DNA from 2 places in the Streptomyces sp. NPDC032126 genome. Region 2 is predicted to be linked to the other one. Evidence: riboswitches for the same ligand, from Rfam matches in the RefSeq annotation. Region 2 holds a riboswitch; the other holds the start of a gene.
What was found. A riboswitch is a leader RNA that binds a small molecule or an ion and turns the genes downstream of it on or off. The one in region 2 is predicted to bind glycine.
Positions count from the first base shown of each region.

Region 1 (7,063 bases), on a different contig from region 2:
GTCGCCGCTGGTGGAGCCGCTGAGCCTGGACGAGGCGTTCGTGGACCTGGAGGCCGGCGGCGTGGCCTGGGACGGCGAGTCCGCGCGGCTGGTGGGGGTGCAGCTGCGTGCCGACATCAGGGCCGTCACCGGGCTCACGGGGTCGGTGGGGCTGGCCGCGTCCAAGATGCTCGCGAAGATCGCATCGGAGCAGGCCAAGCCGGACGGACTGGTGCTGATCGAGCCGGGCACCGAGCGGGCGCTCCTCGGGCCGATGTCGGTGCGGACGCTGCCCGGGGTGGGGCCCGCGACCGGCGATCATCTGCGGCGGGCCGGGATCACCACGGTCGACGAGATCGTCGAGGCCGGCGAGGACGAGCTGGTACGGCTGCTGGGCAAGGCGCACGGGCACGGGCTGTACGCGATGGCGCTGGCACGGGACGACCGGCCGGTGGTCGCCGAGCGGGAGACGAAGTCGGTGTCGGTCGAGGACACGTATGACGTGGACATCCACGACCGGGTACGGGTGGGGCTGGAGGTGCAGCGGCTGGCCGACCGCTGTGTGCGGCGGCTGCGGGGGGCCGGGCTGTCGGGGCGGACGATCGTGCTCAAGGTGCGGCGGTACGACTTCTCCACGCTGACCCGGTCCGAGACGTTGCGGGGGCCCACGGACGATCCCGCGGTGGTGCGGGAGGCGGCCCTGCGGCTGCTGGACTCCGTGGACACGACCGGTGGGGTGCGGTTGCTCGGGGTGGGGGTCTCGGGGCTCGCCGACTTCACCCAGGAGGACCTGTTCGCGCAGGTGGCGGAAGCGGCTGGGGCCGCGGAGGCTGCGGAGATGGATGAGGCGGAGGAGTCGAGGGGCGAGGTGGCCGCGGAGGAAGGTGTGGAGGAGGCGGGGGTGTCGGGGGCTGCGGAGCGGTTGTGGCGGCCGGGGCACGATGTGCGGCATGCCGAGTACGGGCATGGGTGGGTGCAGGGGAGTGGGCTGGGGAGGGTGACGGTGCGGTTCGAGACGCCGCAGGATGTGGAGCCGGGGCGGGTGCGGACGTTCTGGGCCGATGATCCCGCGTTGGAGCCGGCTGATCCGTTGCCGTTGGTGGTGGGGAGGGCGGGGGTTTCGGTGGACGGGGGCTGAGGTGTGAGCGGGGTGGGAGTGGGCGGGGGCTGCGCAGCCCGGCGCCGCGGGGTGCCGCTGCGCCCACCCGTGCCGCCCCAGCGGCACGATGACCCGCAGCTACGTCGGCGTGCGAGTCAGGCGTCGGCGTCCTCTGTGCCTGCCAAGTTGCCGAAGTCGTGGTCCGGGAGCGGGGGTGGGGCGGCTGTGTCGAGGCCGTAGTGGTGGTAGAGCTGGAGTTCCTGTTCCGGGGAGAGGTGGCGGCCCACTCCGAAGTCCGGGGCGTCCTTGATCAGGGCCCGGTCGAAGGGGACGTGGAGGGTGCCCTCGATCAGCTCGCTGGGCTCCAGGGGGACGAAGGCGTCCCTGCTGAACAGGCCGGTGCGTATGGCCGCCCACTCCGGCACACCGGTCGCGTCGTCGAGGTACACCTCGTCGATGGTGCCGATCTTGGTGCCGCTGCGGTCGAACGCCTTGCGGCCGATCAGGTTGCGCGGATCGATATCGGTCTGCACGGTCCCTCCACTTGGTCGCAACTCATCCGTAAGCACTACAAAAGAGCACATTCGGCCGGGCGGCCACTCGAAGGCTGCCTCGTTGACCTCGCTGGTAGGCTGGCTTTTGGCTGCTGACCCCGTGCGGGAGAGTCCTCCGGACATCGTCGGAGGCGCCGAAGGAGCAAATCCTCCCCGGAATCTCTCAGGCTCACGTACCGCACGGACGAGGTCACTCTGGAAAGCAGAGCGGGTGTCGACGGCTTCCGCTCTCACCGACGGTGAAAACCGGGCGCTCTCGGGCGGCCCGGTGAAGCTCTCAGGTTGAGATGACAGAGGGGGAGGCCGTCGGGGCACCCGTGCCGAGGTGCCCCTCGAAGGTCGCGTCAGACCAGGAGGCCTCCGCAATGACCGCCCACCGCATTCCGCTCTCCGAGCTCGAACAGGGCATTCCCTTCGAGCAGCGCCACATCGGGCCCGACCAGGAGGCGCGGGCCAAGATGCTCGCCCACATCGGGTACGGCTCGCTCGACGAGCTGACCGCCGCCGCGGTGCCGGATGTGATCAAGAACGCCGAGGCCCTGAAGCTGCCGGGCGCCCGCACCGAGGCCGAGGTCCTGGCCGAGCTGCGCTCCCTCGCCGACCGCAACCAGGTGCTGGGCTCGATGATCGGCCTCGGGTACTACGGCACCTTCACCCCGCCCGTCATCCTGCGCAACGTGATGGAGAACCCGGCCTGGTACACGGCCTACACGCCGTACCAGCCCGAGATCTCCCAGGGCCGCCTTGAGGCCCTCCTGAACTTCCAGACCATGGTCGCCGACCTCACCGGACTGCCGACGTCCGGTGCGTCGCTGCTCGACGAGGGCACGGCCGCGGCCGAGGCCATGGCTCTCTCCCGGCGCATGGGCAAGAACAAGAAGGGCCTGTTCCTGGTCGACGCGGACGCCCTGCCGCAGACCATCGCCGTGATCGAGACCCGCGCGGAGCCGACCGGTGTCGAGGTCGTCGTCGCCGACCTCAGCGAGGGGATCCCGGCCGACATCGCCGCACGTGAGATCAACGGCGTGCTCGTCCAGTACCCGGGCGCCTCCGGGGCCGTACGCGACATCAAGCCGCTCATCGACCAGGCACACGCCCTGGGCGCCCTCGTCACCGTCGCCGCCGACCTGCTCGCGCTGACCCTGCTGAAGTCCCCCGGTGAGCTGGGCGCGGACATCGCGGTCGGCACGACGCAGCGCTTCGGTGTTCCGATGGGCTTCGGTGGACCGCACGCGGGCTACATGGCGGTGCACGAGAAGTTCGCGCGCAGCCTGCCCGGGCGGCTCGTGGGCGTGTCCGTGGACGCGGACGGCAACAGGGCGTACCGGCTGGCGCTGCAGACGCGTGAGCAGCACATCCGGCGGGAGAAGGCGACCAGCAACATCTGTACGGCGCAGGTGCTGCTCGCCGTCATGGCCGGCATGTACGCCGTCTACCACGGGCCCGAGGGCCTGCGGAGCATCGCCTGGCGGACCCACCGCTACGCCACGATCCTCGCCGCCGGCCTCACCCGCGGCGGAGTCGACGTGGTGCACGGCGGTTACTTCGACACGCTCACCGCGCGGGTCGAGGGGCGGGCCGCCGAGGTCGTGGCCGCGGCGCGCGCGAACGGCGTCAACCTGCGCCTGGTCGACGCCGACCACGTCTCCCTCGCCGTGGACGAGACCACCACGCGGGCCCAGCTGACCGCCGTATGGACGGCGTTCGGGGTCGACGGCGACGTGGCGGCGCTGGACGCGGAGGCGGAGGACACGCTGCCGGAGGCGCTGCTGCGCTCCGACGACTTCCTGACCCACCCCGTCTTCCACCAGCACCGCTCCGAGACCGCGATGCTGCGCTACCTGCGCCGGCTCGCCGACCGCGACTACGCGCTCGACCGCGGCATGATCCCGCTGGGCTCCTGCACCATGAAGCTCAACGCGACCACCGAGATGGAGCCGGTGACCTGGCCGGAGTTCGGGCAGCTGCACCCCTTCGCGCCCGAGGAGCAGGCCGCGGGCTACCTCACGCTCATCCGTGAGCTGGAGGAGCGGCTCGCCGAGGTGACCGGGTACGACAAGGTGTCGCTGCAGCCGAACGCCGGGTCGCAGGGCGAGCTGGCCGGTCTGCTCGCCGTGCGCGGGTACCACCGGGCCAACGGGGACGAGCAGCGGACCGTGTGCCTCATCCCGTCGTCCGCGCACGGCACCAACGCGGCCAGCGCCGTCATGGCGGGGATGAAGGTCGTCGTCGTGAAGACCGCCGAGGACGGCGAGATCGATGTCGAGGACCTGCGGGCGAAGATCGAGCAGCACCGGGACGAGCTCGCGGTGCTGATGATCACCTACCCCTCGACGCACGGCGTGTTCGAGGAGCACGTCGCCGACATCTGCGCCCAGGTGCACGAGGCGGGCGGGCAGGTGTACGTCGACGGCGCCAACCTGAACGCGCTGGTGGGTCTGGCCAAGCCGGGGCACTTCGGCGGCGACGTCTCGCACCTGAACCTGCACAAGACGTTCTGCATCCCGCACGGCGGCGGCGGCCCGGGCGTCGGTCCGGTGGCGGTGCGCGCGCACCTCGCGCCGTACCTGCCGAACCACCCGATGCAGCCGGCGGCCGGGCCGGAGACGGGTGTGGGCCCGATCTCCGCCGCCCCGTGGGGCTCGGCGGGCATCCTGCCGATCTCCTGGGCGTACGTGCGGCTCATGGGCGGCGAGGGGCTGAAGCGGGCCACGCAGGTGGCCGTGCTGTCCGCCAACTACATCGCCAAGCGGCTGGAGCCGCACTACCCGGTGCTCTACACGGGCCCGGGCGGGCTGGTGGCGCACGAGTGCATCATCGACCTGCGGCCGCTGACCAAGGCGACCGGTGTGACCGTGGACGACGTCGCCAAGCGGCTGATCGACTACGGCTTCCACGCGCCGACGATGTCCTTCCCGGTGGCCGGCACGCTGATGATCGAGCCGACCGAGTCCGAGGACCTGGGCGAGCTGGATCGATTCTGCGATGCGATGATCGCCATCCGTGCGGAGATCGAGAAGGTCGGCGCGGGCGAGTGGCCGGCCGAGGACAACCCGCTGCACAACGCGCCGCACACCGCCGGTGCGCTGGGCGGGGCGTGGGAGCACGCCTACTCGCGTGAGGAGGCCGTCTTCCCGGCCGGTGTGTCCGTCGCCGACAAGTACTGGCCGCCGGTGCGCCGGATCGACCAGGCGTTCGGTGACCGCAACCTGGTGTGCTCCTGCCCGCCGCTGGACGCGTACCAGGACTGAGTGCCCGGTCCTGAGCGCCGGGTCGGCGTCCGGAACGGCTGAAGGGCCCCCGTCTCCCTCGTGGAGTCGGGGGCCCTTCGCATGGCCGGGCACGGGCGTCAGCGTGGACTGGCCGGCGCGTCCAAGCCGCTCAGCCCGTGTGGACCCGCGGGCGCCTCGCGCGGTCCGGTTCCGCCTCGCGGAGGACCTCCCGGGTCACCGGGGCCACCTCGCCCTGACCGAAGAGGAAGAAGCGCAGGAAGTTGGCGAAGGGGCTGCCCTCGGTCCACTCGAAGTAGATGTGCGGGATGCAGTTCGTCGTGTCGCGGACGTGGAGGAGCAGGGCCGCCAGGGCGTTGGGGATGGAGGAGGACTCCAGGGTCAGCACGCGGTAGCGGTTGTGCATGACCTCGCCGCGCACGGTCAGGCCGGCCTCGAAGTCGGACGGGTCGGTGACCGTCACCTCGACGAAGATGAAGTCCTCCTGCTCCGGGAGGTCGTTGTCCGCCCGGATCTGCTCGATCTTGTCGCGGTACTCCGCCTTGTCCCGCCGGTCGGGCTCATTGGCGATGAAACGTATCTTTCGGCTGGCCATGTCCCGGACGAACCGCTCGGCCATGTCGTCCAGCGTCATGCTGGTCACGCGCAGCTCGAAGGCCCGCAGCAGCCGCGACAGCAGGGAGATCAGGATGATGCCGGCGATGAAGCAGGCGCCGATCTTCACACCGTCGGGGCGCTCGATGACGTTCACGACGGTGACGTAGAGCAGGACCGCGGAGATGGTCGCGAAGGTGATGACCCAGGTGCGTTCGCCGGCGCGCCGGGCGGCGATCGTCACCGCGATGGCGGCCGACGACATCAGGACCAGCACGCCGGTGGCGTAGGCGCCGCCCTGGGCGTCGACGTCGGCGTCGAAGATCCAGGTCACCAGGAAGCCGACCAGGGTGAAGACGATGACCATCGGGCGGACGGCGCGGGCCCAGTGCGGGGCCATGCCGTAGCGGGGCAGGTAGCGCGGCATCAGGTTGAGCAGGCCGGCCATCGCGGAGGCGCCGGCGAACCACAGGATGGCGATGGTCGAGATGTCGTAGACCGTGCCGAAGGCGCCGCCCAGGTAGTCGTGCGCGAGGTAGGCCAGCGCGCGGCCGTTGGCCTTGCCGCCCGCCTCGAACTCCTTCTCGGGGATCAGGAGGGTGGTGATGAAGCTGGTCGCGATCAGGAAGACGCTCATGATGACCGCGGCGGTGGTGAGCAGCTTCTTGGTGTCCCGGATGCGGCCCGTGGGACGTTCCTCGGTGTCGCCCGGGTCTCCCTGGACGTGGGGCATGACGGCGACACCGGTTTCGAAGCCGGACATGCCGAGGGCCAGCTTCGGGAAGACGATCAGCGACATGCCGATCATCACGGCGACGTTGCCGTGCTCGGCGGTGAGGGCGTTGGACCAGTCGGCGACCACGTGGCCCTCCGTCGCCACGTGCCACAGGCCGACGGCCACGACGACGGCGTTCAGCGAGAGGTAGATGACGACCAGCGCCACGGCGACCCCGATGGCCTCCAGGAAGCCCTTGAGGAAGACCGCGCCGAGCAGGGCGATGAGCACCAAGGTGATCACCAGCTGCTGGTCGTGCAGGGCGCTTTCCAGGTGGGGGTTCTCGACGAGGTGGGTCGAGGCGTCCGCCGCCGAGAGGGTGATGGTGATCAGGAAGTCCGTGGCGGCGAAGCCCAGCAGGGTCAGGACGAACAGCTTGCCCTTCCAGAACGTCAGCAGCCGCTCCAGCATCGCGATCGACCCCTCGCCGTGCGGGCTCTCCTCGGCGACGCGGCGGTACACCGGCAGGGCGCCGGCCAGGGTGACGATCACCAGGACGATGGTGGCGATGGGGGAGAGCAGGCCGGCGGCGAGGGCCGCGATGCCGGGCTGGTAGCCGAGGGTGGAGAAGTAGTCCACACCCGTCAGGCACATGACGCGGTACCAGGGCTGACCCTTGTGCGGGGGCTCGGGCTGGGCGTGCGGGCCCGTGTGGCCCTGTGCCTTGCCCATGTCGGACAGCCCCTCCAGCATCCAGGCGCGCAGGCGGCTGGGCGCGGGGTGTTCGGTCGTGGCCATCGGCGGGCTCCAGGTGCGGCTCAGCGTTCGGTTCCGGCCATCACACTGACGGCGGGCACCAGCGTAAGCGGAGCGTGACGTGTGGGCCTACGGA
Region 1 covers NZ_JBVIMA010000010.1:273,333-280,395, reverse strand. The annotation lists partial or broken gene ACZ5NW_RS32565 (DNA polymerase IV) at 1-1,318, shown strand, start outside; gene ACZ5NW_RS32560 (PRC-barrel domain-containing protein) at 1,234-1,611, opposite strand; glycine riboswitch at 1,726-1,821, shown strand; gene gcvP (aminomethyl-transferring glycine dehydrogenase) at 1,998-4,883, shown strand; gene ACZ5NW_RS32550 (APC family permease) at 5,014-6,969, opposite strand.
Region 1: linked by a shared signal. The riboswitch ahead of gcvP (aminomethyl-transferring glycine dehydrogenase) and the one ahead of gcvT (glycine cleavage system aminomethyltransferase GcvT) in region 2 are both predicted to bind glycine.

Region 2 (7,063 bases):
TCCAGCTCGTTGGCGTTGGAGAAGATGTCGACGGTGATCTTGTCCGGGTACGCCTTGCGGACCGGGTCCGAGGCCTGCTTCCACTGGTCGTTGCGGACCAGGGAGAGGCTCTTGCCGGGGCTGTAGGACTCGAACTTGTACGGGCCGGAGGAGAAGGGCTTCAGGCCGTACTTGGACTTGGTGTCCTTGTCCTGGCGGACCGGGGAGGCCGAGGTCAGCGCGACCATGTCCTCGAAGTCGGCGTTGACGGACGGCAGCTTGAAGACGATGGTCTTGTCGTCCGGCGTCTCGATGGACTTCAGACCGAGCTTGTCGGTGGTGGTGTCCTTGTAGGGGCCCTTGTACTCGCCCTTGGGGTCGAGGACGTCCTTCAGGTACGTCGGACCGCCGGAGAGGACGTCCTGCGCCCACACGCGCTCGATGCCGTACTTGATGTCCTTGGAGGTGATCGGCTTGCCGTCCTCCCAGGTGATCCCGTCGCGCAGCGTGTACGTGTACGTCTTGCCGCCGTCGGAGACCTTGGCGAGACCCGTGGCGAGGTCCGGGGTGAGGGTCGCGCCCTCCTTGCCGGGCACCGTCTTGAACGTGACGAGCTGACGGCTGTAGTAGCGGGAGAAGTTCCACATGAAGCCGTAGTAGCCGCGCGTGGTGTCCCACGAGTCGGCGTCCTGGGCCGCGCCGAACTTCAGCGTGCCGCCCTTCTTGGCCAGGTCGGCCTGGGCGACCTTGTTGTTCGCGGCGTCGAAGCCGGCGGCGCCGGTCTTCGAACCCCCGCCGTTGTCGTCGCCACCGCCGCACGCCGCCGTGGTCAGCAGCGCGGCGACCCCGACGGCAGCGGCCAAGGCCTGCTTACGCCGCCCTGAGGTGCGTTGGGTAGTCACGATCTCGGATCCTCCGGATTTGATGAGAGACCCCGTGTCAGGTGCCACGGGACGTTGAGGTGCGGCAGCTCAGCGCGAGCCCTTCGGATCCAGCGCGTCCCTGACGCCGTCTCCGAAGAGGTTGAAGGCGAGCACGGTGATGAAGATCGCCATGCCGGGGACCACCATGTACATGGGGTCCGACTCGTAGTAGTCGAGCGCGCTGGAAAGCATCTGTCCCCAGGAGGCCGTGGGCGGCTTGACGCCCACGCCCAGGAAGCTGAGTGCCGCCTCGGTGAGGATGTTGGTGGGGATCATCATCGTCGTGTACACGATGATGGGCGCGACCAGGTTGGGCAGCAGTTCCTTGAAGAGGATGTACAGCTGCCCGGCGCCCAGGGATCGGGCGGCCTCGACGTACTCGCGCTCGCGCAGCGAGAGGGTCTGGCCGCGCACCACGCGACCGATGTAGGGCCAGCCGAAGAAGCCGATGACCATGATCATCACAAAGACGCGCACGCTGGAACCGGTCAGCCCCAGCAGGTTGCTCGGCATCACGGAGACCAGGGCGATGATGAACAGCAGCTGCGGGAAGGCCAGCAGGCCGTCCATGATCCGGCTGATCAGGGAGTCCACCCAGCCGCCGAAGAAGCCGGCGAGGACACCGAGGACGGTGCCGAGGACCACGGCCACGAGGGCCGACATGAAACCGACCAACAGCGAGATCCGGGCGCCGTAGAGGATGCGGGCGAAGATGTCGCGGCCGTTGACCGGCTCGACGCCCAGCAGGTGATCGCCGCTGATGCCGCCCAGGTCGCCCGTGGGCGTGCCGAACAGCGGGTCGATCAGGTTCTCGTGGTACTCGTTCGGGTCCAACCCGAGCAGGTCGGTGATGAACGGGGCGAGCAGGGCGATCACGACGAGGAAGAGCACCACGACGCCGCCGGTGAGGGCGAGCTTGTCCCGCTTGAGGCGCTCCCAGGCGATCCGGCTCAGGGAACGACCCTGGACGGCCTTCGCGCCGGCGCTGGCGATCGCCGCTTCTTCGGCCGCGCTCGGGGCCGCTTCGGCGGTCGGCTCGTGCAATGGTGCCGTCATCTGGCAGGGACCCCTCTCAACCGGCGGTGACCGGCCCGCGCTTGCCGCTGTAGCGGCGTGATCAGTCCGTCGTACGCAGGGGCGAACACCGTGACGAACACCCCTGGAGCGGGAGTCTTCAACGCTTGGGCGAACGGGTGCCAGACTTGTCGATGAATGGATGCGTAACCGTGATCCTGTCTGCGGGTTTCCGTTATCCGGACGGAGCGTCACAGGGGTCGGACACGCGAGGTCAACTGCCCACGGGGCAAAGTACCTTGAGATCTTGGAAAGACAGGGCCACTCGCCTCTTCACCTTCCGATTAATGGGTATGGAGGGCGAAGAGGCCCGGAATTCCCAGGACTTGCCAGATCAATAAGGGCGTGGATAGCCGTATCCGCCGGCCGCCGGGGCCTGCGCGGGGGCCGCGTGGGCCTCACGGTCGTAGAAAGGGCGGGCCGTGGCCCGCATCCACATCACGACCGGGTCGTACTCGTCGGTCATCGCGACCGTCGACACCGGCAGCCCGTCGGGGACGGCCCCGATCGACTGCTGCATCATCGCCCGCACCGCGTCCACGGCCGGAGGGGAGGTGTCGTAGACGTCGAGGCCGATCGCCAGGTACGGCGCGCCGAGCGCCGGCTGCACCCAGGCGCGGCGCAGCGAGCGGACCGCCGGGGTGCGGTGGGCGTTCTGCGCGAGCAGCGCGTAGAACTGCGGAATCTCGATCGCCGGTTCCGACAGGCGCAGCGGGCCGGCGGGCTGGCGGTCCAGGCCGGTCGCGATGCGGCGCAGATCGGGCCAGGGGATGCCGAGGCCGCCGCCGGGGGCGTGCGGGTTGAGCCAGAGGCCGTAGTGGTCCGGGTAGAGGGTGCGGGCCACGTCCAGGCCGTCCACCACCTCGTACGACCGGTTCCAGCCGCTCGCCGAGAGCTCCTGGGCGGAGGTGACGCACGGGGCGTAGCCGTGGCCGTCGACCTCCATGTTTCCGTACTGGGCGTCCGGGGAGCCGGCCTGGCCGTGCCACAGGAGCATCCAGATCTGGCCGGTGGAAGGGGTGGCGAGTGCGCGGAGCAACGCCTCGTAGGCGTCGTAACGCCCGGGCGTGACTTGGCGCAGCATGTGCTCGACCTGGCCGGCCGCGGCAGTGCCGCTCGCGCTCACGTTTTACCGCCCCTTCGCGTAGGACTCCGTCGGTTCAACAGCTTAAGCGCCCCGCAGCCCCGCGCCCCTTCCGTGGTTCAGCGCACGCGGGTGTAGAAGGGCCGTACCTTTTCCCTCATCCACTGGGCCACCGGGTCCTCGGACATGTCCAGCAGGATCAGGTTCACGTCCCAGCCCACGGGCACCTGGCCCAGGGCGCGGCCGAGGGCGTCCAGCGGGACGGTGCGCACGTCGCCCTCCCAGTGGGCGAGTTCCACGCCCACGAACATCACCGGGGGCGCCGTCTCGATCGCGGCCAGGCAGCGGCGGGCCGTGAGGACCACGCCGGTGGCCTCGAACTCGGCCGAGGCGGCCGCGAAGAAGTCCACCGGGTCGTCCTGCCAGTCCGGTTCGAAGAGGCGGACGCGGCCGCCGGTCGCGGGGCCGTCCAGCGGGGTGCGGCCCGACCGGGCCAGCTCGGCGACCGCGGGCGGCGGCAGCGGGATGCCGACCGTGCCGTCGGGGTTGACCGCGATGCCGACCTGTGGGGGCAGCCCGCGCGCGAACTCGACCGCCGGGGCGATCGTGTACGACATGTGCGCGCCGACGACCTGGCGGAACTGCTCCTCGGAGCTGAAGACCGGGACGTACGCCTGCCCGTCGATCTCCAGGGTGGGCAGGTCGAGCGGGGCGCTGTGCGGGCCGCCGCCGTTGGGCAGCGGCACCCAGACGAAGCTGCGGCCGAGGACCTCGACGATCCGCCCGCCGGCACCGGGGACGCCCAGGGACGCGGAGAGCACCTCCTCCAGCTCATTGCCGGGCCAGCCGCCGTGGGCGTGGGGGTGGGCCGGGGCCGGAAAGTCCGCGGGAAGGTTCGTCGGAAAGTCCATGATCTGTCTACCGCCTGCTGGGAACCGCTCTGCTGCTGTGGCTCAGAAGGCTAGCGGGTGAGCGGGTCGCGCGGTCGGGGCGCGACGGCGGCGCGGGCGGGGTCGTGCGGCCGGCCCGTGAAGGCGATGCGGGTGAGGGCGTCCGCCGCGGCGCGGTCCAGCAGGACCGCCGAGCCGCTGCCGTCGGGGAGGCGGCCCGACTCGACCGCGCGCAGCAGGCGTGCGGCGGCCCGGCGGTGGCGCAGGAAGGCGTAGCGGGAGACTCCCCGGCCGCGTTCGCGCTGGCCCTCGCGGGCGGTGTCCGCGCTGACGTCGAGCAGGAGCAGATGGAGCCGGCCGCCCCGGCGGCGGGCCTCGCGGGCCAGCCAGGCGCGGACCCAGCGCTGGGTGCCGCAGTCGTGGACGACGACGCCCTCGCCGGCGCGCAGGGCACGGCGCAGGCCCGCGTAGTGGGCGAGGCGGACCAGGGGGCGGTAGACGGCGTACGGCAGGAGGCGGGGGGCGCGGGCGTCCCAGCGGTCGCGGGTGTCCTGGGAGTCGACGCGCGGGCCGGAGACCGTACGGCGCATGAGGGTGGACTTGCCGCTGCCGGGCAGGCCGGTGACGACGACGAGGTCGTCGGGCCCGAAGAGGAGGGCGTGCGGGCCGCGGCCCGAGCGGTCGCGCAGGTCGCGGACGACCCCGCGGCACTCCAGGGCGGGGGCCGTGGGCTGCTCGGGCAGCGCGATGCCCGAGGTGGTCGCGTACGCCGTGGTCCTGTTCACCGTGATCGTCCTCCCCTGAGGTCAGGTGGGTGACCTCCCCATCGAGCGTAAAGAGAAGGTAATGCCGATCGCCTCGTGTTTTCGTGCGCGTACCGCCACAGGCCGGTCACAAAAAGGGACGGCCGGGCGGGCCTGCCGCGAGGCGGGGGCGGCGTGCAATGATGGGCGCGCCAACTGCATACCGGCCGTTTGAATCCGCGCGGGAGAGTCCCCAGCCACGTTCGCTGGGGCGCCGAAGGAGCAAGTCCCTCCCTTGAATCTCTCAGGCCCCGTTACCGCGCGGGCGAGGCACATCTGAAAAGCGGGCCGCCGTCTGCGGTGGCCCCACCCAAGGTGCAAGCCAGGGCCACGTCTCGTGGTCATGGCGAACCTCTCAGGTTCCGATGACAGATGGGGAGGAACTACCTCGCCCGTGATCCTGGGAGACGACCGTCCGATGAGCAGTACCGAACTCCGTCACACCGCGCTCGATGCCCTGCATCGCTCGCTGGGTGCGACGATGACCGACTTCGCCGGCTGGGACATGCCCCTGCGCTACGGCTCCGAGCGCGACGAGCACAACGCCGTGCGCACGAAGGCCGGGCTCTTCGACCTCTCCCACATGGGCGAGATCACCGTGACCGGCGCCGACGCGGCCGCCTTCCTGAACTTCGCGCTGGTCGGCAACATCGCCTCCGTCGGTGTGGGCCGCGCCCGCTACACCATGATCTGCCGGGCCGACGGCGGCATCCTGGACGACCTGATCGTCTACCGGCTCGCCGAGACCGAGTACATGGTCGTGGCCAACGCCTCCAACGCCCAGGTGGTGCTGGACGCCCTGACCGAGCGGGTCTCCGGCTTCGACGCCGAGGTGCGCGACGACCGGGACGCGTACGCGCTGATCGCCGTCCAGGGCCCGGAGTCCCCCGGCATCCTGAAGTCCCTCACCGACGCCGACCTCGACGGCCTGAAGTACTACGCGGGGCTGCCGGGCACGGTCGCCGGGGTCCCGGCGCTGATCGCCCGCACCGGCTACACCGGCGAGGACGGCTTCGAGCTGTTCGTGAAGCCGGAGCACGCGGTCGAGCTGTGGCAGGCGCTGACCAAGGCGGGCGAGGGCGTCGGCCTGGTGCCCTGCGGCCTGTCCTGCCGTGACACGCTGCGCCTGGAGGCGGGCATGCCGCTGTACGGGCATGAGCTCACGACCGCGCTGACGCCCTTCGACGCCGGGCTCGGCCGGGTGGTGAAGTTCGAGAAGGAGGGCGACTTCGTGGGGCGCGAGGCGCTCCAGGAGGCGGCCGAGCGGGCCGCCGCGGCCGCGCCGCGCGTCCTGGTCGGCCTGGTCGCCGAGGGCCGCCGGGTCCCGCGCGCCGGGTACGCGGTGGTCGCGGGCGGCGAGGTGATCGGCGAGGTCACCTCCGGCGCCCCCTCCCCCACCCTGGGCAAGCCGATCGCGATGGCGTACGTGGACGCCGCCCACGCGGCGCCGGGCACGCCGGGCGTCGGCGTGGACATCCGGGGCAGCCACGAGCCGTACGAGGTCGTGGCGCTGCCCTTCTACAAGCGCCAGAAGTAGACAGTCGAAGCGGCCGGCACGTGACGCTGCGCACATTCGCGCTGCTCACCCCCGCTTCCAGCAGTCCCCCATTCATCAGCACCACCCCGCGTACAGGAGAATTCAGGCCATGAGCAACCCCCAGCAGCTGCGCTACAGCAAGGAGCACGAGTGGCTGTCGGCCGCCGAGAACGGCGTGTCGGCGGTCGGCATCACGGAGCACGCGGCCAACGCGCTCGGCGATGTCGTCTTCGTCCAGCTCCCGGAGGTCGGTGCCACGGTGACCGCGGGCGAGTCCTGCGGCGAGCTGGAGTCGACCAAGTCGGTCAGCGACCTGTACTCCCCGGTGACCGGTGAGGTCACCGAGGTCAACGAGGACGTCGTCAACGACCCGTCGCTGGTGAACTCCGCCCCGTTCGAGGGCGGCTGGCTGTTCAAGGTACGCGTGACGGAGGAGCCGGCCGAGCTGCTCTCCGCCGACGAGTACACCGCCTTTTCCGCCGGCTGAGGAGACGTATGTCCGTCCTGAACACGCCCCTGCACGAGCTCGACCCCGAGGTCGCCGCCGCGGTCGACGCCGAGCTGGTCCGCCAGCAGTCGACCCTGGAGATGATCGCCTCGGAGAACTTCGCTCCGCTGGCGGTCATGGAGGCCCAGGGCTCGGTCCTGACCAACAAGTACGCCGAGGGCTACCCGGGCCGCCGCTACTACGGCGGCTGCGAGCACGTCGACGTCACCGAGCAGATCGCGATCGACCGGATCAAGGAGCTGTTCGGCGCCGAGTACGCCAATGT
Region 2 covers NZ_JBVIMA010000004.1:441,322-448,384, reverse strand. The annotation lists gene ACZ5NW_RS18420 (ABC transporter substrate-binding protein) at 1-881, opposite strand, end outside; gene ACZ5NW_RS18415 (ABC transporter permease) at 951-1,958, opposite strand; gene ACZ5NW_RS18410 (enhanced serine sensitivity protein SseB C-terminal domain-containing protein) at 2,311-3,102, opposite strand; gene ACZ5NW_RS18405 (enhanced serine sensitivity protein SseB) at 3,180-3,971, opposite strand; gene ACZ5NW_RS18400 (AAA family ATPase) at 4,022-4,735, opposite strand; glycine riboswitch at 4,926-5,023, shown strand; glycine riboswitch at 5,024-5,135, shown strand; gene gcvT (glycine cleavage system aminomethyltransferase GcvT) at 5,172-6,290, shown strand; gene gcvH (glycine cleavage system protein GcvH) at 6,400-6,777, shown strand; gene glyA (serine hydroxymethyltransferase) at 6,786-7,063, shown strand, end outside.